DNA from 3 places in the Cupriavidus phytohabitans genome. Region 1 is predicted to be linked to each of the others. Evidence: predicted binding sites of a transcription regulator. Region 1 holds the regulator's gene; each other region holds the start of a gene.
The links. The regulator LexA, encoded in region 1, represses DNA repair genes until DNA is damaged. The targets are predictions, from matches to a motif close to ACTGTATNNNNATACAGT.
Positions count from the first base shown of each region.

Region 2: recA (recombinase RecA) is a predicted target of LexA. The motif match lies at 4,004-4,021, and genes of this name have one in related genera.
Region 3: J8I34_RS14510 (ATP-dependent helicase) is a predicted target of LexA. The motif match lies at 2,483-2,500, and genes of this name have one in related genera.

Region 1 is NZ_JAGIQB010000009.1:33,252-40,638, reverse strand. Features, by position in the region: gene dusA (tRNA dihydrouridine(20/20a) synthase DusA) at 1-658, shown strand, start outside; gene J8I34_RS08230 (hypothetical protein) at 1,656-1,934, shown strand; tRNA gene J8I34_RS08225 (tRNA-His) at 2,036-2,111, shown strand; gene J8I34_RS08220 (hypothetical protein) at 2,220-2,564, shown strand; gene J8I34_RS08215 (hypothetical protein) at 2,607-2,777, opposite strand; gene lexA (transcriptional repressor LexA) at 2,891-3,547, opposite strand; gene J8I34_RS08205 (asparaginase) at 3,837-4,829, shown strand; gene rpsF (30S ribosomal protein S6) at 4,942-5,316, shown strand; gene priB (primosomal replication protein N) at 5,394-5,693, shown strand; gene rpsR (30S ribosomal protein S18) at 5,697-5,975, shown strand; gene rplI (50S ribosomal protein L9) at 6,007-6,459, shown strand; gene J8I34_RS08180 (replicative DNA helicase) at 6,633-7,387, shown strand, end outside.
Region 2 is NZ_JAGIQB010000007.1:164,644-172,030, reverse strand. Features, by position in the region: gene sucC (ADP-forming succinate--CoA ligase subunit beta) at 73-1,239, opposite strand; gene J8I34_RS07220 (DUF2889 domain-containing protein) at 1,331-2,038, opposite strand; gene recX (recombination regulator RecX) at 2,245-2,712, opposite strand; gene recA (recombinase RecA) at 2,807-3,862, opposite strand; gene J8I34_RS07205 (response regulator transcription factor) at 4,090-4,779, shown strand; gene J8I34_RS07200 (sensor histidine kinase) at 4,874-6,427, shown strand; gene J8I34_RS07195 (DUF4212 domain-containing protein) at 6,424-6,747, shown strand; gene J8I34_RS07190 (MFS transporter) at 6,999-7,387, shown strand, end outside.
Region 3 is NZ_JAGIQB010000018.1:30,591-37,977, forward strand. Features, by position in the region: gene J8I34_RS14505 (class I SAM-dependent rRNA methyltransferase) at 1-225, shown strand, start outside; gene J8I34_RS14510 (ATP-dependent helicase) at 331-2,442, opposite strand; gene J8I34_RS14515 (TlpA family protein disulfide reductase) at 2,595-3,128, opposite strand; gene J8I34_RS14520 (SoxW family protein) at 3,249-3,758, opposite strand; gene J8I34_RS14525 (hypothetical protein) at 3,898-4,527, shown strand; gene J8I34_RS14530 (LysE family transporter) at 4,615-5,262, shown strand; gene J8I34_RS14535 (hypothetical protein) at 5,334-5,504, shown strand; gene J8I34_RS14540 (hypothetical protein) at 5,495-5,773, opposite strand; gene nagA (N-acetylglucosamine-6-phosphate deacetylase) at 5,872-7,005, shown strand; gene zwf (glucose-6-phosphate dehydrogenase) at 7,052-7,387, shown strand, end outside.

The DNA of each region.
Region 1 (7,387 bases):
CGTGAAGGCGATGCGCAATGCGGTAAGCATCCCGGTGACGGTGAAGCACCGTATCGGCATCGATACCGTCGAGCACTACGATTTCGTGCGTGATTTTGTCGGCACGGTCGCTGAGGCGGGCTGCGAAACATTTATCGTTCATGCGCGCAATGCCATCCTGAAAGGCCTGAGCCCAAAGGAAAACCGCGAGATCCCGCCGCTGCGCTATGAAGTGGCGTACCAGCTGAAACAGGAATTTCCGCAGCTGGAGATACTGATCAATGGCGGCATCGTCACCTATGACGAGATGGCGCAGCATCTGCGGCACATCGACGGCGTGATGATTGGCCGCGAGGCATATCACCAGCCCTATGTGCTGGCGGAAATGGACGTGCGATTCTATGGCGACGCCGAGGCACCAGTGCGGTCGCGGCTGGATGTAGAGCAGGCGATGCAGGGTTATATCGGCGACATGGTCGAACGCGGCGGGTATATGGGCGCAGTCACTCGGCATATGCTGGGGCTGTACCGCGGGGTTGCGGGAGGACGAGGCTGGCGCCGCGTGCTGTCCGATGCGAAGCGCATGCATGCCGCGCGCACTCGTGCCGATGTGGATGCACTGTTTGCCGAGGCGCGTACACACCTGCATCCCCTGGCATCGGAGCCGCTGGCGGCATAAGACGATTCGCGCTCAACGATGAGCATCACGCCGTTATGGAGCGCTTGAACTCTTGCTCTAACACCGAATCGCCAACTTATGCATCGATTCGCAAGGGTAGCGCGTGCCGCACTTGCTCAGCCCGATCGCCCGGAAACCGGCGCCCGTAAAGGGATTCCAAGCGATTCAAAGGGATTCCCCTAATTCGCCGAGGCAGGGCACTTTTTTACACTGTGCCTGCCCTCGAATACAGGGCTTTCTTCAACTGATTATTCGGCCCGCTTCGGCGGGCTTTTTTTGTCGGCGCGTCCGGCGCTCTTCGTTTACCCGAATGGTGCAAAGTCCTGATGACAGTTACATTGCAACGGCCTTCAGGGCATTTGAGATCGCTAAAGTTAAGAGTCCGCGCTGCGGACTCTTTTTTTGGCCTTTTGCGATTGCGCCATTCGAGCGAATTTGACCGGGCGGCATGGAAAAGAGTTCCATCGGTCACGCTTGCGGCGGTAGGGCTATCGCGACGTATGGCTGATGCCCACGTCCAGCGTCCCGTAGGCCGTGACCCCCGACTCCCGCCCATCGGCTCCGCCGCCAGCACAGCCCGCCAGGGCCGCGACCATTCCCAGTAGCGACAAGGCTCCCGCAAGACGTTCAAGCATTGTTCGCATGCTCCTTCCTCGCAATCTTCCTGAAGATGATTGGGCCACGGCCAATGCGCCAGGTTCCAGGGAACCTGGCATTGCCAAACCGAATGATGCGGAAGGTAAAAGAGGCAGGCAGCCCGAGGGGACGGGCCGCCTGTCAGGAAGATCGAGGGGGGTCAATGTCCCTCGGAACGGAGTATCGCTGTGCGCACGTCCGCCAAGAACCCTGCAGAGGTGGGGGCTGTGCGCGCCATATCGCCAGCGGATTGGTGGCTTGCCGCAAAGGCCTTCGCGCCCGCGTTCCGCGCCCATGTCTGGCAACCGGCCTGCATGCTACGATTCTTCGCATCGCCGCAGGCGAATGAACGGCAGAAAGCGTGGACAAAGCGAACGCAAACAACGAAGGATCATTCGGCGAGGTGTTTGAGGACTTCAGGCTGGTCTGGGTTGCCGAACAACTGCAGGATGGCAAATGGACGGCGCGCTACTGCTGGCATCACGGTACTTCCGAAGCCGCGGGTAGGGCACTGCAGGAAGCCGTTTTCAACGGCAAGTCACGCCGGCTGCTGGGTCACTTCGACACCGAGGCGGAGACCATTGCCGCCATCAAGCAGGCAGTATTGCTGGAGGCCAAGTGGCAGCCGCGCAAGGCGTGATGCAAACCTCGAAAAAATTTGTGCGGGATACTAGCCATCTTGGAAAAGTGTTTGTATAATCTTGGTTTTCGTCGATCAGCACTTCGCTGATGACCTCTACGGTGGCTGTAGCTCAGTTGGTAGAGTCCAGGATTGTGATTCCTGTCGTCGTGGGTTCGAGTCCCATCAGCCACCCCAAGTTGCCAAGTGAAACAGCGCCTGTGAAGGCGCTGTTTTACTTTGTGGGTCGAATTCCAAAGGGTTCGTATGTTCCTTCGAGCAGCGGTAATGGGCGTTGGCGTGGCAATGGCCGCGATGATGGCGGGGTGTGCCACTGGCACGTCGGAAAAAGACATTCGCGCGCGTCCGCCGATGCGCTTGTTCACGCCGGCAAGAATGGCTGACGTTGCCAAATGCCTGCGCAACAATCTCGGCGATGAGGCCACGGTCGTCAACCTGCCGGCAAAGAACCAGACGGAAATCCGGATCGGGCAGCCAAACGGCAGCGGCGAGTTTGCATATGCTTACCTGATCTCGCTGACGGCCAGGCCGGATGGCACGGCCGTCGAGCTGCGCAAGACCAATACGTGGTTTCCGCAGATGACGCCGGAAGAATTGGAAACGGAAACCAAGGCGTGCGCGCGTAGCTGATTCAGGGCGGGGCGCAGGCCAGCGAGTGAGGCTGCTCCAGCTTCAAATGGCCAGCTTGTTCGTGGTTTCCAGTTCAAGCATCCTGCAGATAGCGGCCATGCTGCCTACCATGGTCCGGCGCTGCGCGCCCTGATAGACGCGTACGCCCTTGCACTGGCGGAACGGTACCGGCTTGACCGGGCGGCGGGTGGCGACGTGGTGGGTTTGCGGCATGGTTGCACCTCTTTCTTGGGCAAAAGCGGGGTCAACACCCGGCAAGCCGGGCGGCGTCTGCAAAGCAATGGAAGCGGGTGGGTCCGTGCAGGCGCAAGGCCTGCCGTGCCCGGCTAGAAGCCGGAGGATCGGATCAGGCCGACCGCGATGCCTTCCAGCGAAAACTCTTCACGCCCGGGTTCAACGATGATGTTGGCGAAGTCCGGGTTTTCCGCGATCAGCTCGATATGGCCGCCGCGCCGCTGCAGGCGCTTGACCGTGACATCGTCGCCGAGTCGTGCCACCACGATCTTGCCGTTGGGCGCTTCGCTGGCGCGGCGCACGGCGAGCAGGTCGCCGTCGAGAATACCGGCGTCGCGCATGCTCAGGCCGCGCACGCGCAGCAGGTAGTCGGGGCGTTCATCGAAAACCGAGGCGTCGACCTGGTACTGGCGGTCGATATGCTCGGCGGCAAGGATGGGGCTGCCGGCGGCAACGCGGCCGACCAACGGCAACGTCAGTTGCAACACGCCGGGAATGGGCAGCGAGAACTGGTCCGGCATTTCCGAATCGCTGCGCGACACCTTCAGGCGGATGCCGCGCGAGGCGCCCGGCGTCAACTCGATCACGCCTTTGCGGGCCAGCGCGCGCAGGTGTTCTTCCGCGGCATTTGGCGAGGAAAAGCCGAACTCGGCAGCAATCTCGGCGCGCGTGGGCGGGAAGCCGGTACGGCGGATCGTATTGCGGATCAGATCGAAAATCTGCTGCTGCCGGGGTGTCAGGGTCGCCATGGGATCGCCGTTCCGTGCAGGCGCGCTGGAGCAGGGGATGGATGGGCTTCCCAACGGGCTGGGCTGTCCCCGAAATCCTGCATCCGGCGGGCCGGGCACTGTATGTTTAAACAGTATGCTGTGATTTTATACAGTATCGGCTTCAGCGCAAGCAGAATTTTTGGTGGCGCGCGTGAACCGATCGGCATCGGCGCGCGCCATGCTGGCGGAAGTCCGCCATTACAATCGCGATTCGATTGCCCGGCGCATGCGTTCCCTTCCTCTTTCTGTTTCCTGAGCCCCAGCACCCATGACCCAATTGCCTCGCATCGTTGTACTGGCTACCGGCGGCACCATTGCCGGCGCTTCCGGCAACCCCGCCAGCAGCGCGCACTACCAGGCGGCCACGGTGCCCGTGTCGTCGTTGCTGGCGGCGGTGCCGGCGCTGAAGTCGGTGGCGCGGATCGAAGCCGAGCAGGTGGCGCAGGTCGACAGCAAGGACATGACCTTCGCGCTGTGGGCCGCGCTGGCGGCTCGCGTCGAGCACTGGTCGGCGCAGGCGGATGTGGCGGGCATCGTGATCACGCACGGCACCGATACGCTGGAAGAAACGGCGATGGCGCTGCACCTGACCCAGGCGTGCCCGATCCCGGTGGTGATGACGGCGGCGATGCGGCCCTCCACCTCGCTGTCCGCCGACGGGCCGCTCAACCTGCTTGACGCGGTACGGGTGGCGGCGCATCCGGATGCGCGCGGCAAGGGCGTCCTGGTGGTGCTGAACCAGCAGATCCACGCGGCGCGCGATGTTGCCAAGGCGCATACCTCGGCGGTGGACGCCTTCGTGTCCCAATGCGGGCCGCTCGGGATGGTGCAGGACGACTACGTGCGCTTTGGGCGCACGCCGCGGCAGGCATGGGCGATCGGGCCGATGCCGCGCGCATGGCCGGTGGTCGAGATCGTGGCGAGCTACGCACAGCCGGGCCGGATCGCCGTCGATGCGCTGGTGCAGGCTGGCGTGGCGGGCCTGGTGGTGGCCGCCGCCGGCAATGGTTCCATCCATGAAGCGCTGGCGGAGGCCCTGGTGGATGCGGCCGCGGCTGGCGTGGCGGTGGTGCGCAGTTCGCGCACCGGCGCCGGCCATGTGGCGATTCCGGCGCACCCGAGCCCGTCCGATGGCGTTTTCGTCTCTGCCGCAGATCTGAATCCTTACAAGGCGAGGGTGTTGCTGACACTGGCGCTTGCGGCCGATCCCGCGCTGGCGCAGGATCCCGTGCGCCTGCAGGCATCCTTTGCCAAGGCCTGAGGCAGCCTTGCCGCTTGCGCGGCCGGCTGGCACCGGGCTATAATTTAAGGCTATTCAACCTTGCCACACCGGACTCGTGACGCCCGGGTGGCTAATCCCAAAAGGAGCGTCAATGCGTCATTACGAAATCGTCTTCATCGTCCACCCGGACCAGAGCGAACAAGTGCCGGCCATGATCGAGCGCTACAAGCAGCTCGTGACCTCGCAGAACGGCAACGTTCACCGCGTGGAAGACTGGGGCCGTCGCCAGATGGCCTACATGATCCAGAAGCTGGCCAAGGCTCACTACGTTTGCCTGAACATCGAATGCGGCAAGGACACGCTGGCTGAACTGGAACACGCGTTCAAGTTCAACGATGCCGTGCTGCGCCACCTGATCGTGCAGACCAAGAAGGCTGAAACCGCTCCTTCGCCGATGATGAAGGAAGTGCAGCGCGAAGAAGCCCGCAAGGCCGCGCAAACGACCACCGAAGGCCAGGCCGCCTGAGTGCGGACTGCGGTGCGAGCCCTGGCTGACAGCGTCGGCCGCGGCAGCACGAATGGCAAACAGCAAGAGGCCCCGCGTTGAACCAGCTTCGGCTTGCCGCCACCCTGGCGGAACGCGATGCCCTGCGCTATACCCCGGCCGGGGTGCCCGTCGTGAACTGCATCTTGCAGTACAGCGGCGAGGCAGTCGAGGCGGAAACGCCGCGCCAGGTCGAGTTTGCCATTGCAGCGATGGGGATCGGGCCGGTTGGCCAGCGGCTTGAGCGATTGCCGCTCGGCACGCTGCTCGACTGCGAAGGATTCCTCGCCCGCAGGCACCGCAACAGCAAGGCTCTCGTCTTTCACATCACCGGATGTAAAGCATTCGCAAAGGATTGAATCATGGCATTCATCAAACGTGACAACAAGAACAAGAAGCGCTTCCAGCAACAGAACCCGCTGTTCAAGCGCAAGCGCTTCTGCCGCTTCACCGTGGCTGGCGTGGAACAGATCGACTACAAGGATCTGGACACCCTGAAGGACTTCATCGGCGACAACGGCAAGATCACGCCGGCCCGCCTGACCGGTACCAAGGCTCACTATCAGCGTCAGCTGGATACGGCCATCAAGCGCGCGCGTTTCCTCGCGCTGATGCCGTACACCGACCTGCACAAGAACTGATAGGCCCTAGGTCCGTAACGGAGAGAACACGATGCAAGTCATTCTGCTGGAAAAAGTCATCAACCTGGGCAACCTGGGTGACATCGTCAAGGTGAAGGACGGTTACGCCCGTAACTTCCTGATCCCGTCGAAGAAGGCGCGCCGCGCCACGCAAACCGCGATCGGCGAATTCGAAGTCAAGCGCGCCGAGCTGGAAAAGGCCGCTGCCGAGAAGCTGGCCGCCGCGCAAGCCGAAGGCGAGAAGCTGAACGGCCTGACCGTCCAGATCAGCCAGAAGTCGGGTGTTGACGGCCGTCTGTTCGGCTCGGTCACCAACGCCGACATCGCCGTGGCCCTGGAAGGCCAAGGCTTCAAGGTCGAGAAGGCTCAGGTTCGCCTGCCGAACGGCCCGCTGAAGATGGTGGGCGACCACCCGATCAGCGTCGCGCTGCACACCGACGTCGTGGTCGACGTGACCGTGTCGGTGCTGGGCGAGCAGGTCTAAGACCGGCGCAGCGACGCCGCGCTGCGGCGCCGCCCCGAAGCACTGCAAGCAGAAAAGGCAGGAGCCCTGGCTCCTGCCTTTTTTTGTTGCCCGCTTGCGCTGGCTGGCGGGTGTCGTGCAAATGTCCGGTGTAGTGCGTCCTCCAGCCGCGTCACGCCTTATAATCCCTCCCCATGAACGCGCCCGTCGCCGACCCCCAACTCGATAACCTCAAGGTCCCGCCGCATTCCATTGAAGCCGAGCAGTCGGTGCTCGGTGGCCTGCTGCTGGACAATGCCGCCTGGGACCGCATTGCGGACTTCCTTTCGGAGGCGGATTTCTACCGCTTCGACCACCGGATGATCTTCCAGAGCATCGCCCGGTTGATCTCGGCCACCAAGCCGGCCGACGTGATCACGGTCTACGAAATGCTGCAGGTTGCGGGCAAGGCCGAGGAAGTTGGCGGGCTGGCGTACCTGAATTCGCTGGCACAGAACACGCCCAGCGCGGCCAATATCCGTCGCTATGCGGAGATCGTGCGCGAGCGTGCGGTGCTGCGCAAGCTGGTCACCGTGGCCGACGACATCGCCTCGGCCGCCTTCGCGCCCAAGGGGCGGGAAGTCCGCGAGCTGCTGGACGAAGCCGAATCCAAGGTGTTTGCGATTGCCGAAGAGGGCGCGCGCGGCCAGGCAGGCTTCCAGGAAATCCAGCCGCTGCTGACGCAGGTGGTGGAGCGCATCGACGAGCTTTACCATCGCGACAGCACCAGCGACGTGACCGGCGTGCCCACGGGCTTCGTGGACCTGGACCGGATGACCAGCGGCATGCAGGGCGGCGACCTGATCATCGTGGCGGGCCGCCCCTCGATGGGTAAGACCGCGTTCTCGCTGAACATCGGCGAGCATGTGGCGGTGGAGCAGGGCCTGCCGGTGGCGGTGTTCTCGATGGA
Region 2 (7,387 bases), on a different contig from region 1:
GGTACGCGCGGGCGCTCGTCAAAGCGCCTACGTACCGCTCGCGTTCGCGTATGGTTGCGTTCGTGCGACGGCTTACTTGCCAGCGGCAGCGGCCACCACCTTCTGGGCGGCTTCTTCCATCGTGTCGGCCGAGATGATGGGCAGGCCCGACTCGGCCAGCATCTTGCGGCCCAGCTCTTCGTTGGTACCCTTCATGCGCACGACCAGCGGCACCGTCAGGTGCACGGCCTTCGAAGCCGAGATCACGCCTTCGGCGATCACGTCGCAACGCATGATGCCGCCGAAGATGTTGACCAGGATGGCCTGCACGTTCTTGTTGCTCAGCATCAGCTTGAAGGCTTCGGTCACCTTCTCGGTGGTGGCACCGCCGCCCACGTCGAGGAAGTTGGCCGGCTCGCCGCCGAACAGCTTGATGGTGTCCATGGTGGCCATGGCCAGGCCGGCGCCGTTCACCAGGCAGCCGATGTTGCCGTCCAGCGAGATGTAGGCCAGGTCGAACTTCGAGGCCTCGATTTCGTTGGCGTCTTCTTCATCCAGGTCACGGTAGGCGACGATTTCCGGATGACGGAACAGCGCGTTCGAGTCGAAGTTGAACTTGGCGTCCAGGGCGATGACCTTGCCGTCGCCGGTCAGGATCAGCGGGTTGATTTCGGCCAGCGAGGCGTCGGTGTCGTAGAACGCCTTGTACAGGCCTTGCAGGGCCTGGCGGGCTTGCGCCACGCTCGCGTCGGGCACGCCGATCTTGCGGGCGATGTCGTCGGCGTCAGCGTCGGTCAGGCCGGTCGACGGCTCGATGATCAGGGTGTGGATCTTTTCCGGGGTGTGGGCAGCGACTTCCTCGATGTCCATGCCGCCTTCGCTCGACGCCATCAGCGCGATCTTCTGCGAAACGCGGTCCACCACCAGCGAAACGTACAGTTCCTTCTTGATGTCGGCGCCTTCTTCGATCAGCAGGCGGTTGACCTTCTTGCCTTCCGGACCGGTCTGGTGCGTGACCAGCTGCATGCCCAGGATGTTCGAGGCGTATTGCTTGACCTCGTCCATGCTCTTGGCAACCTTGACGCCGCCGCCCTTGCCGCGGCCACCCGCGTGGATCTGCGCCTTGACAACCCACACCGGGCCGCCGAGCTGTTCTGCGGCCTTCAGGGCCTCGTCAACCGAGAACGCGGGGATGCCGCGCGGAACCGGCACATTGTATTTGCGCAGGATTTCCTTGCCTTGATACTCATGGATATTCATGCGTGTTTCCTTTCGGGTAGGCGTAAAAGGTAGAAGGGAAGAATCTGAAAAAGGAGACGAACTCTCTCGTCTGGCTGGCCGATCCTGAGAATCAGCCGGAAGTGCCGGTTGGCCTGTCGGCCGGGACAGCGTCGTTGCCGTCGTCATTGGCTTGACCACCGCGGTCGCCATTGGCCACGGCGGGCGCCCGAGGCGCGGTTGCGACGGCAGGTGCGGCCTCGGCCCTTGGCTTGGGCGTCGGCTGGTGACCATACCAGCGCGGGTAAAACTCACGAACCACCTCGCCGTCAAAACGCAGCGCGTGGCAGCCGTGCAACTGATAGGGCGGCTCCGGATTCGGATCGTCCTCGCCGTTGTCGCGGATACTGATGACTTCGCCGGCAAACGCCTGGATCGCGGTGCTGGGCAGCACGCCGGCGGCTTCGGTCAGGTGGGAGCAGCCATTGATGCCGCCCAGGCGCTCGCGCACCGCCTTGCGGAAGCCCTTGCGCAGGTTCAGGCCGATCAGCTTGCGGTAGGCCGGGCCGATGGTGTCGCACTGCGACGGGTACGGCACCCAGTCGGAGCAGGCCTCGGCATCCAGCACCGTCATGTCCTCGTCGATCGTGACGCGCAGCCACAGGTCGTGCAGGGGCTGCCCCACCGGGCGGATACGGTCGCCGGCAAGTTCGATATCGCGGGGCTTGGTGTCGGTCAGGCGCACCTCGACATCCCACAGGCCGTCTTCTCTCTGGTACGCCTCGGCCGTGATGGCACGGCGGTGGCGCAGGGAGCGGTTGACGGGCTGGGACAGAGGCATGGCCAGGCTGGAATACTGGGGGCTTGGGAACGGCGGCGCCGGAGCACCGAATAACCTGCGGAGTTTAACATGCCGCGCTGGTTTGCCCGGGAACATCCTTGTGCGGCGACTGTCGCGCCGCATTGTCGGGCGACGGCGCGCCGATACACCCTGATGCCAGTGCAGGTAATGGCTCATTAAATGCGGACGACGCCACACCCGGATGCTCAGTCGTCGTCGCCGTACGCTTCGTCAGCGCCCTGGATGATCTTGCTGACCACCGCGCGCGCGAATCCCCGCGCCACCATGAAGCGGATCTGCTTGGCACGCGCCTCCGGCGTATCCGGCGGCACGCCGAAACGCTTGCGCCAGACCTCGCGGGCACGCTCGGTCTCGGTGGCGCGCAACCTTTCCTGCAGTTCGCCCAGCTGTTCGCTGTCCAGCTTGTGGGTCTTGGCTTCCTGCATCACCCTGGCCGCGCCGTAGCGGGCGCCGCGGCGATGGACCAGGCTGTCGGCAAAGCGCTGGTTGGACAGCCAGTTCTCGCGCTCGAGCGCATCGAGCAGTTGCTCGAGCTGCTCCGGCGATTCGGCATGGGGCGCCAGCTTGCGCGCCAGTTCGGCCCGGCTGTGCTCGCGGCGCGACAGGTAGCCGACGGCGCGGGCCTTCAGGGACAGGGGGGGACGGGTGGCCATTGAGATCGTGAAGTTTCCACCGCGGGCCTAAACAAAAAGGCCGGCGCATCGGCGATGCCCCGGCCCTTCGGTTGCTCCAGCGGCTGGCTGGCGCTCAGTCTTCCAGCGCTTCGGCCGGCACGACGTTGGTCGGCGCCACGCCCAGCGCGGCACGCACCTTGTTCTCGATTTCTTCGGCGATGTCCGGGTTCTCGCGCAGGTACTCGCGTGCGTTGTCCTTGCCCTGGCCGATCTTGTCGCCGTTGTAGCTGTACCACGCGCCCGCCTTCTCGACGATCTTGGCATCCACGCCCAGGTCGATGATCTCGCCCTGGCGGGAGATGCCCTGGCCGTACAGGATGTCGAAGAAGGCTTCGCGGAACGGCGGCGAAACCTTGTTCTTGACCACCTTGACCTTGGTCTCGTTGCCGATGACGTCGTCACCCTTCTTGATCGAGCCGATGCGGCGGATATCCAGGCGCACCGAGGCGTAGAACTTCAGCGCATTGCCGCCGGTGGTGGTTTCCGGCGAGCCGAACATCACGCCGATCTTCATGCGGATCTGGTTGATGAAGATCACCAGGCAGTTGGTGCGCTTGATGGTGCCGGTCAGCTTGCGCAGCGCCTGGCTCATCAGGCGGGCCTGCAGGCCGGGCAGCGAGTCGCCCATTTCGCCTTCGATTTCGGCCTTGGGCACCAGCGCCGCCACCGAGTCGATCACGATCAGGTCGATCGAGCCCGAGCGCACCAGCGCGTCGGTGATTTCCAGCGCCTGCTCGCCGGTGTCCGGCTGCGAGATCAGCAGGTCGCCGACGTTCACGCCCAGCTTGCCGGCGTAGCTGACATCCAGCGCATGCTCGGCGTCGATAAAGGCGCAGGTGCCGCCCAGCTTCTGCATCTCGGCCACGACCTGCAGCGTCAGCGTGGTCTTGCCCGACGATTCCGGACCATAGATCTCGACCACGCGGCCGCGCGGCAGGCCGCCGACGCCAAGCGCGATGTCCAGGCCGAGCGACCCGGTGGAGACCACCTGGATGTCCTTCTCGACCTCGCCGTCGCCCAGGCGCATGATCGAGCCCTTGCCGAACTGCTTCTCGATCTGGGAGAGCGCGGCGGCAAGCGCCTTCTGCTTCTCGGCGCTCACGCCGGCACCTGCCTTCTTGTCGTCCATGGTCGTCCTTGAATCAAATGGTGTATAAATAGGCCGCATGTGGCGCGGCACCGGCTTTTGCCGGCTCCAGCGCCGGCCCGGCTGTCCGCGCGGCCGCCACTCAGGGGTCATCCCAGGGCGGCCCCAGCGGAATGTGCGGGTACTGTATAAAAAAACAGTATGCTTGGCAAGCCCCATCGCGCCCATTCTCGAGTGCCCGGCTATGCCGGCCAGGGGTGGAGACAACCATGCGTATTCTGATCGCCGAAGATGACGACACGCTGGCCGATGGCCTGACGCGGTCGTTACGCCACTCGGGTTATGCCGTCGACCACGTCGCCGACGGGCTGGGCGCCGACTCGGCCCTCTCCACCCAGACCTTCGACCTGCTGATCCTCGACCTGGGACTGCCGCGCATGTCCGGCCTGGAGGTGCTCAAGCGCCTGCGCGCCCGCGGCGCGATGCTGCCGGTGCTGATCCTGACCGCGGCCGACAGCGTCGACGAACGCGTCAAGGGCCTGGACCTGGGCGCCGACGACTACATGGCCAAGCCCTTTGCGCTGTCCGAGCTGGAAGCGCGCGTGCGCGCGCTGGTGCGCCGCGGCGCCGGTGGCGGCGCCACGCTGATGCGGCACGGGCCGCTGGCCTTCGACCAGGTCGGCCGCATCGCCTACCTGAACGAGCAGATGCTCGACCTGTCGGCGCGCGAGCTCGGCCTGCTGGAGATCCTGCTCACGCGCTGCGGGCGGCTGGTGTCCAAGGAACAGCTGGTCGACCACCTGTGCGAGTGGGGCGAAGAAGTCAGCAACAACGCCATCGAAGTCTACGTGCACCGCCTGCGCAAAAAGATCGAGGTGGGCGGCATCCGCATCGCCACGGTACGCGGCCTGGGCTACTGCCTGGAAAAATTCCAGCCGGCCGTGGCCGCGCAGCACTGACGCGGCCCTGTTGATGTGGCCCCATTGACGCGGCCCGTACCTTAGCCCCACCCTTGCAGGCGAGCACGACCGCACCCGAACGACCACCGTCGAGATGAGCCTGCTGCAACTGCCCTGGCGGCGCGCGCACCGCGCCGTGCCGCCACCCTCCCCTGCCACGCCCGCGGGCACCGCCGACCAGGAACTGGCCGACGCACTGCCGCACCTGGAGGAAAGCACGGCCACGCCCGCGCCGCGCTCGCTGTTCGGCGAGATCCTCGACTGGATGCTGGCGCCGCTGCTGCTGCTGTGGCCAATGAGCATCGCGGTGACCTACCTGGTCGCCAAGTCGATCGCCAACGGCCCGTTCGACCGGGCGCTGGAGGCCAGCGCCATCGTGCTATCGCAGCAGGTGCGCGAGGTCAACGGCCGCGTCACGCTGCAGTTGCCCCTGTCGGCGCGCGAGATCCTGCGCGCGGACGAGACCGACAGTATCTATTACCAGGTGGTCGGCAAGCACGGCGAGTACATCGCCGGGGACCACGACCTGCCGTTGCCATCGGAAGAAGACCAGGGCCACGCCGGCCTGGTGTCGCTGCGCGACGACCGCGTCGCCGGCAACGACGTGCGCGTGGCCTACACCTACGTCGACCTGCGCCATGTCAGCGGCAACCAGCCGGTGCTGGTGCAGGTGGCCGAGACGCTCGACAAGCGCGCGCGCCTGGCCAACGAGATCATCAAGGGCGTGATCCTGCCCCAGTTCGTGATCCTGCCGCTGGCGGTGGTGCTGGTGTGGTTCGGGCTCTCGCGCGGGCTGGCGCCGCTGACCGCGATCCAGCAGCGCATCCGCGCGCGCAACCCGGGCGACACCAGTCCCATCGACGAGCGCGCCGCACCGCAGGAGATCACGCCGCTGGTGGGATCGTTCAACGACCTGCTGGCGCGGCTGGACCAGTCGGTGCAGACGCAGAAGCGCTTTATCGCCGATGCCGCGCACCAGATGAAGACCCCGCTGGCGGGGCTGCGCATGCAGGCCGAGCTGGCGCAGCGAGAGCAGTCGCCGGAAGAGCTGCGGCGCTCGCTGGCGCAGATTGCGGGCAGCTCCGAGCGCACCGCGCACCTGGTTACGCAGTTGCTGTCGCTGGCGCGCATGGAAAACCTGGCCGGCGCCGGCGGCATGGGCGAGCTCGACCTGGGTGCGCTGGCGCGCGAGGTGGTCAAGGACTGGCTGCCGCAAGCCTGGGCGCGCGACATCGACCTGGGGCTGGAAGCCGACGACCACCCGGTGACCGTGCTGGGCAACCGGCTGATGCTGACCGAGATGCTCAACAACCTGCTCGACAATGCCATCCGCTACACGCCGCGCGGCGGGCACGCGACGGTGCGCGTCAGCGCCGATGCCTTCGAGCCGTTTGCCTACCTGGACGTGGAAGATACCGGCCCGGGCATTGCACCGGCCGACCGCGAACGCGTGATGGAGCGCTTCTACCGCGTGCTCGGCACCAATACCGAAGGCAGCGGGCTGGGCCTGGCCATCGTGCGCGAGATCGTGCAGCAGCACGGCGGCGATGTGCAGATATCCGACCACGTCTACCAGCAATCGCCGCGCCTGGCCGGCGCGCATTTCCGCGTGACACTGCGCCGCCCCACCGATCTCTCCGCACCATGAACGACACCCCCGACCTCGCCGAGGCGCGCCAGCGCCAGGCCTGGCACCGCAACCTGCGCTGGATTGCCGGACTGCTGGCGGTCTGGTTCGTGGTCACCTTCGTGGTGGCGTGGTTCGCGCGCGAATTGCGCTTTGACTTCTTCGGCTGGCCGTTCTCGTTCTGGGTGGGCGCGCAGGGTGCGCTGGTGGTCTACGTGCTGATGGCCGCCCTCTACGCCTGGCGCATGAACCGCGCCGACGAAACGCACGACGAAGCTGACGCGCCCACCCCCCGGCCTTCGCAGGGCGCCATGCGCGGGCCCGGCTCCGATGCTGCATAGCGATATGCCGGCGGAGCCGCCAGGCAATGCCGGGCATGAGCCAAGGCTGGCTGCACCGCAGCATGCGCGGCCCTGAAAACGGCTAGCGTATACCCCGACATTTTTGGCGGTTGCGCGCCGAAATCTGTCAGAACTCAGTAAGTTTCGCGAACCACAATCCTCTGCAACTCAGGCTCCCGGCCAGCGGCACGGGCCTTTTCCGCGATGTTGCCGCGCCTTGCCCGAGATCCATTCCAGACGGAGGAGACAAGATGGCAAACGTGCAAAACGTTGCGGTACCCGGAGGGGGCACGCAAAACGCACCGATGACACACGAGGAGCGCAAGGTGATCCTTGCCTCGTCGCTGGGCACGGTATTCGAGTGGTACGACTTTTATCTGTACGGCTCACTGGCGGCGATCATCGCCAAGCAGTTCTTCGCCGGGCTGGATCCGACCTCGGCCTTCATCTTCGCACTGCTCGCCTTCGCCGCCGGCTTTATCGTCCGGCCGTTCGGCGCGCTGGTGTTCGGCCGCCTCGGCGACATGATCGGGCGCAAGTACACCTTCCTGGTGACCATCCTGATCATGGGCCTGTCGACCTTCATCGTCGGCCTGCTGCCCGGCTTTGCCACCATCGGCTGGGCCGCCCCGGTGATCCT
Region 3 (7,387 bases), on a different contig from region 1:
GTCGGCACGCAGCTGCTGCGGCCGGGCGGTCTGCTGTTCACGTACTCGTGCTCGGGCGCGATCAGCATGGAACTGTTCCAGAAGATCGTGGCGGGCGCGGTGACCGATGCGCGGACGGATGCGCGCATCCTGCGCAGGCTGTCGGCTGGCACCGATCACCCGATGCTGGCGGCGTTTCCGGAAGGGGAGTATCTGAAGGGGTTGCTGCTGGAGCGGGTGGGGTAAGGCTGGATCAATGAGCGGCTGTGGCGTTGGCCGGCCGCTTGTTTGCTCCCCTCTCCCACTGCGCGGGAGAGGGGAGCAAACCGGCAGACTTCTTCTGCGCGAGCCTCACCGCCACATATTGCGCATCCGGCTGGCCAGGTCCACCGGCGCCAGCGCTGGCTTCACCTTCCCTTCGCCAGGCATCGGCGGCGGCGGCCATGCGCGGCTGTGGAAGTTTGGCATGACGCGATTCGGAATAAAACGCGTACGCGACGCATACACATGCCGGTCGCCAAACCCCACCTGCTGGTGCACGTAGAACCGCTGCGGGACGATGACGTCCAGATAGTCCTTGGCCCGCGTCATCGCCACATACAGCAGCCGCCGTTCTTCCTCGATCTCTTCCGTCGTGCCGGTGGCCAAATCGCTCGGCATGCAGCCATCGACGGCATTGAGCACATACACGGCCTTCCACTCCTGCCCCTTGGCCGAGTGGATGGTCGACAGGATCAGGTAGTCCTCGTCGCGCGAGGGCACGCCGGATTCATCGCTCGACGCACTGGGCGGATCCAGCGTCAGCTCGGTGAGGAAGCGCTCGCGCGCGCCGTAGGTGGCGGCGATGCGTTCCAGCTGCTGCAGGTCGGCCTGGCGCGCAGCGGCGTCGTCGTGCAGGCGCTCGAGGTGCGGCGCGTACCAGGCCAGTACTTGTTCGAATTCCGACGGCCACGGCGAGGCCGGCGCCATCAGCGCGCGCGCCAGCGTCAGCAGGTCGGCCCACGCGGGCGCGGCGGCCGGTGGCGGTTCGAATTCCTGCAGCGAGAACAGCGGCTCGGTGGCCAGCGCCAGCGCATCGAGCACGCGCGCCGCGGTCTTGGGGCCGATGCCCGGCAGCAGCTGCAGCGTGCGGAAGCCCGCCATGCGGTCACGCGGGTTCTCCATCCAGCGCACCACGGCCAGCACGTCCTTCACATGTGTCGATTCCAGGAACTTGAGCCCGCCGAACTTCACGAACGGGATATTGCGGCGCGCCAGTTCGATCTCGACCTGCGCGCTGTGGTCGGCGGCACGGAACAGCACCGCCTGCGCCATCAGCGCCAGGCCGGCCTCGCGCCGCGCCAGCACCTGCTCGACCACGTAGCGCGCCTGGTCGGCCTCGTCGTTGACGACAATGATGCCGGGCTTCTCGGCTGACAGCCGCTCGGACCAGAGATCCTTGGTATAGCGTTCGGCCGCAAGTCCGATCACGGCGTTGGCGGCCTGCAGGATCGGCTGCGTCGAACGGTAGTTCTGCGACAGCGTCACCTGCTGCGCGGGTGGCGTGAACTGCCGCGGAAAATCGAGGATGTTGCGCACGGTCGCGCCGCGGAACGCGTAAATCGACTGCGCATCGTCGCCGACCACAGTCAGGCCGCGGCCATCGGGCCGCATGGCCAGCAGGATCGATGCCTGCAGCGCGTTGGTGTCCTGGTATTCGTCGACCAGGACATGGTCGAAGCGCGCCCCCATGTCCTGCGCGATGGCCGGCTCGGCCATGGCCTGCGCCCAGTACAGCAGCAGGTCGTCGTAGTCGAGCACGTGCTGCTTCTGCTTGGCCTCGACATAGCCGGCAAACAGCGTGCGCAGCGCATCGGCCCACATCGCGTAGCGCGGGAACTGCTGCTTGAGCACGTCCTCCAGCGGCGCCTGCGTGTTGACCACGCGCGAGTAAATCGACAGGCAGGTTTCCTTCCTGGGGAAGCGGCTGGCGGTCTCGGACAGGCCCAGGTCGTGGCGCACCACGTGCATCAGGTCGGCCGCATCGCCGCGGTCGCTGATGGTGAAGGCGGGCGACAGGCCCAGCGTCTCGGCGTACTCGCGCAGCAGGCGCGCCCCGATGGCGTGGAAGGTACCCGACCATTGCAGCGCCGCTCGGCCCGCGCCGGTCTGCGTGCCCAGCGCCTGGTCGACGATGCGCTCGACGCGCCGGCCCATTTCGGCGGCGGCGCGGCGCGAGAATGTCAGCAGCAGGATGCGGCGCGGATCTGCGCCGCCCAGCACCAGGTGCGCGACGCGGTGCGCCAGCGTGTTGGTCTTGCCCGACCCCGCGCCGGCGATGATCAGCAGCGGCGCCTCGCAGCCATGCACGACCGCGGCGCGCTGCTCCGGGTTGAGTTTGGACAGGTAGGCGGGGCCTGTGTCGGCCGCATCTGGGGCGAGGGCGGATTCAGGATCCGCGGCAGGGGCAAGGTCCGGTGACACAGGCAGGAAGAGAAATGGGCGGGCAAAAAAACTGGCGCTAACTGTATATCCATACAGGCCCGCAGCGCAAGCCGCTTCGCGCGGGATCGCGCGCGAACCAACAAAAAAGGTGCTCGATGAGCACCTTTTGCGGGATGTTGCCGGCGACAGCGTTACGCGGACTTTGCCAGCGCCTCATCCAGCAGCTTGTGCAGCGCATCCCACTCCGGCTCGCCCACATAGCGCTTGAGGATGCGGCCGTCCTTGTCGACCACGAACGTGGTCGGCGTCAGCTGCACATTGCCGAAGGCCCTGGCGGCGGAGCCGTCCGAATCCATCGCCACCTTGAACGGCAGCCCGCGCGTCTTGGTGTAGTTCATCACATACATCGGTGGGTCATAGTTCATCGCCACGGCGACGAATTCCAACCCCTTGCCCCTGAACTGGTCGTAGGTCTTGACCATGTCGGGCATTTCCTTGATGCAGGTGGCGCAGCTGGTGGCCCAGAAATTGACCAGGTAGACCTTGCCCTTCAGGTCGGCGGTGCTGAGCTTCTCTCCCGACAGCAGCGTAAACGTGGCGGCTGGCGCGGCGTTGGAGGGCGCCAGCGCCCGGTAGCCGAACCAGCCCAGCAGCGCCAGCACAACGATGGCGGCGACGATGGGCCAGGGCTTGCGGGAGGACTTGGCGGGAGCGGAAGTGGTCATGGAAGGCGGGGGAAGCGAATTCTCTTCGGGCGACGACACATTCTAATGCCGCTGGCGCCCCAGCGTTGCGTGGAGTTTGGATGCGGCAATCTGTCGCAATTGCCGGCGCCGCCGCGCGGTTCAACGCCGGGTGGCGATGGCGGCGCGTGCCTGGTCCAGCGCCTGCTCCAGATAGGCGCCGTAGAAATCGGGCTGCATGCCGCGCAACGGACTGGCGGCGGCGCGGCCCTGGCGATCGAGGAACAGCACCGTCGGCGCCACGCGCACCTGGTGCGCCCGCGCCCAGTCACGCGCGGTGGTCACGCTGCCGTCGGCATCGCGCAGCGGCGTGGCGGCGGTCAGGTCCAGCTCGCGCACCGCGATCTCGCCGGCGGCGGCCTGCGGGCCGAGGTAGTTGCGGCGCACCGCGTCGCAATAGCCGCATCCCGGCATCGACACCAGCACGACCAGCGGCTCGCCGCGCCGCGCGGCTTCGGCGCTGTGCGCGGCCAGGTCGGTAGCGGCAGGCAGATGCGCAGTGCCCGCGGCCAGCGTCGTGCCGGCGGCCGATGCCAGCAGCGCGCAGGCGGCCAGACGGAACAGTGCGGTCCGGGCTGGTACTGTGAGGCGGGGCAGGGCGGGAGCAGGCATGCGGTCGGGAAGAACTGTCAGGCGGCGCACCATGCACCGGGGCGCAGCTTCCGCGATAATACCGGTTTCCGCCCGAAGGCGACGGCGGCCGCCAGAGCCGCTCCATGGCCTGCGCGCGCTGCCCGCCACACGCTTCCCCATGCGTCCTCTTTCGCCCCCGCCGAGCCCTGCCGCTACCGTTCGCAGCCTGAGCAGCCTGGCCCGCAGTCCCATGTTGCGCCGCGCCGCCATATGCGCCGCGCTGGCCCTCTGCGCCTGCTCGCCGCGCTACGACTGGCGCACGATCCAGTCCGGCGAGGGCGCCTATGCCGCGCTCTATCCCGGCAAGCCCAGCAGCGCCGCTCGCGATGTCACCATCGCCGGCCGCAAGCTGCCGATGACGATGGAGGCGGCGCGCGTCGACGACACCCTGTTCGCCGTAGGCGTGGTCACGCTGCCCGCCGATGACGAAGCGCTGCGGCGCGAGGCGCTGGCGGCGATGCAGGCGGGCCTGCTGGCCAATCTCGGCACGGCGTCGGGCGAGCCGGCGCGCACGCGGCCGGTCACGATCACGACCGCCGACAAGCCGGGGCGGCCGCTTGCCGGCGTGGAAGTGCAGGCCAGCGGCGTGTCGCCGCAGGACCAGTCGCCACGGCGGCTGACCGCGCGGCTGGTGGCGGTGGGTGCGCGTGCCTACCAGGCGGTGGTGCTGGAGTCAGGCGACGCCGCGCGCGACCAGCGCCAGGCCGAGCAGGTGGAGCAGTTCCTCGGCGGCTTCCATCCGTTCTGACGCCCCGAAGGGCGCCGCAGGAAAACAGGATTTGGGCCGTGGCCGCGTCGGTGCGGCGGCGGCAGTCGTCGTCAAAGGAGAATCGAAATGCGTTGGGAAGTGTGGCTGGCTTATTTCGCGGCGTGCTGGGTGATCGCGGTGTCGCCGGGATCGGGGGCGGTGCTGTCGATGAGCCACGGCCTGTCGTATGGCTTGCGCCGGACCAGCACCACCATCTTCGGGCTGCAGACTGGCCTGGTGATCGTGCTGCTGATTGCCGGCGGCGGCCTGGGTGCGCTGCTGCTGGCCTCGGAGCAGGCCTTCATGGTGGTCAAGACCGTTGGCGCGCTGTACCTGATCTACCTGGGCGTGCAGCAGTGGCGCACGAGGGTCGAAAGCGGCGGCGACGGCGCCGCGGGCGCCGGTCCTGTGCGCGTCTCGGTGATGAGCGCGCGCCGCCGCTTCGCCACCGGGTTGCTGACCAACGTGACCAATCCCAAGGGCATCATCTTCATGGTCGCGGTGCTGCCGCAGTTCATCGACCCCAACCACCCGCTCGCGCCGCAACTGGCAATCCTGGCATTGACCATGTGCTGCGTCGACCTGATAGTGATGCATGGCTACGCGCTGCTGGCCTCGCGCATGCAGGGCCTGTTCCGCAACGCCCGCGCGGTGCGCTGGCAGAACCGCGTCTTCGGCAGCGTGCTGATGGCGGTTGGCGCGGCGCTGTTTTTCGTGCGCCGGCAGCACGCCTGAGCCGCAGCACTGGCGCGTGCGCGCCGGGTTTGCTTCAATGAGGGGGTGCCCCCGGCCACGGAGATCCCCGTATGCCCGATTTGCCGACCCCCCGCGCCGGCGCGCGCATGATGCCGCGCCATACCGTGCCCCCGGTGGAAGAACCGTCGCCGCCCGGCGTGCCACCCGACTTGCCGCTGCCGCCGGAAGAAGATCCGATCCCGCCCCCGGTCGAACCGCCCGTCGCCGCGCCTTACAGCTGAAACAGCTGCTTCGGTCCGCGGAAGCCTTTCAGGCAGGACCCGTCGGTCAGCTCGACCGGCTGGTTGCCATGGCTGTTGCCGGTGCGCAAGCTATGCAGCAGCGGCTCGTCCGCGGCGACATCCGGGCGCGCAGCCATTTCCTGGCCGGCGATGACGGCGCGTGGCACCGGCTTGCCGATCCGTTCGTGGCAGCCGGGCCAGCCTGACGATTTCCTTCCCCTCCCGCAATTGCCGCGCCACGGGCTCCCGCGGCGGCGCTCGAAGTCCATGCACGCTTGTCACACTCGGCGCAAAGTATGAGTGGTGGAAGCGCACCTCGCCATACGGCACGGTCGCGTTGTTCGCCGGTGATGTGGGGAGGACTGCCATGAAAGGGAATATCCTGACGCCTGCCGGCTGGGTCTTCGGCGAGATCCACGCCGGCCCGGACGGGCGCATCGAGCGCATCGACTGCGTGCCTGCCACGCCAGACGGCAACGATGCACCGTACGTGCTGCCGGGGTTTGTCGACCTGCTCAACCACGGTGGCGGCGGCAAAGATTTCATGGATGGCGAGGCGGCGGTGCCGGCGATCCTGCGTGCGCATGTGCGCTACGGCACCACCAGCCTGCTGGGCAGCACCATGACCGCGCCGCCGGAGGTGCTGCTGGCGGCACTGCAGGGACTGGAGCGCGCCAGCCGCGCGCGGCCGCCCGGCGCGGCCCGCATGCTCGGGGTGCACCTGGAGGGACCGTATATCAATCCCGGCAAGCTTGGCGCGCAGCCCGACGCGTCGGCAATCGCCACGCCGGGCCAGCTGGAGCAGTACCTGGACTCGGCGCCGATCCGCGTGGTGACGCTGGCGCCTGAACTGCCTGGCCACCTCGACATCATCCGCATGCTGGCTAAGCGCGGCGTGCGCGCGCAGCTGGGCCATACGCTGGGCACGTATGAAGACGCAGTCGCCGCGCTCGAGGCCGGCGCGTCTGGCTTTACCCACCTGTTCAACGCCATGACGCCGCTGCAGCACCGCGCGCCGGGCATGGTCGCGGCGGCGTTGGCGCATGCCGAATTCGCCGAATTGATCCCAGACCTGGTGCATGTGCATCCCGGCGCCATCCGCGCCGCTTTGCGAGCGATCCCGCGGCTGTATGCGGTGACCGATGCCACCGCCGCGGCGGGCATGCCGGACGGCGTCTATCACCTCGGCAGCCAGACCGTGTACAAGTCGGACGGCAGCGTGCGGCTGGCTGACGGCACGCTGGCCGGCAGCGTGCTGACGATGGACCAGGCGCTGCGCAATTTCGTGGCGATCGGGCTCGACCTGGAGGATGCCGCGCGGCGCGTGTCGCTGTATCCGGCGCAGTACCTGGGCTTGACCGACCGCGGCGCGCTTGCTCCCGGCTGCTGGGCCGACGTGGTTGTGCTCGACCGCGCGCTGTCGGTGCGCAGCGTGTATGCCGAAGGAGAATGCTGTGTCGACAATGCTCAATACCTGCGCAAACTGACCGGGACGCGCTGAACCCTTTCCCATTCCGCCAATGCCGCCGGCATGCAAGGAGCCCGCCATGCAATCCACCCGTTCCGCATCTTCCTTCGGCAGCGCCGATCCGCGGCCGCTGGACCTCGTCATTTTCGGCGGCGCCGGCGACCTGTCGGCGCGCAAGCTGCTGCCTTCGCTGTACATGTGCCATCGTGACGGCAACCTGCCCGACGGCACCCGCATCATCGGCGTGGGCCGCCATCCCGGGGATGCCGAGGCTTTTGCCCGTTTCGCCGACGAGAGTGCGCAGGGCTTTGTCGATGCGCGCTATCTGGATCCGGCCAAGTGGCAGGCCTTCCTGCAGCGGCTCGACTACGTGCGGCTGGATGCGTCGCAGCCTGGCGACTATCCCGCGCTGGCG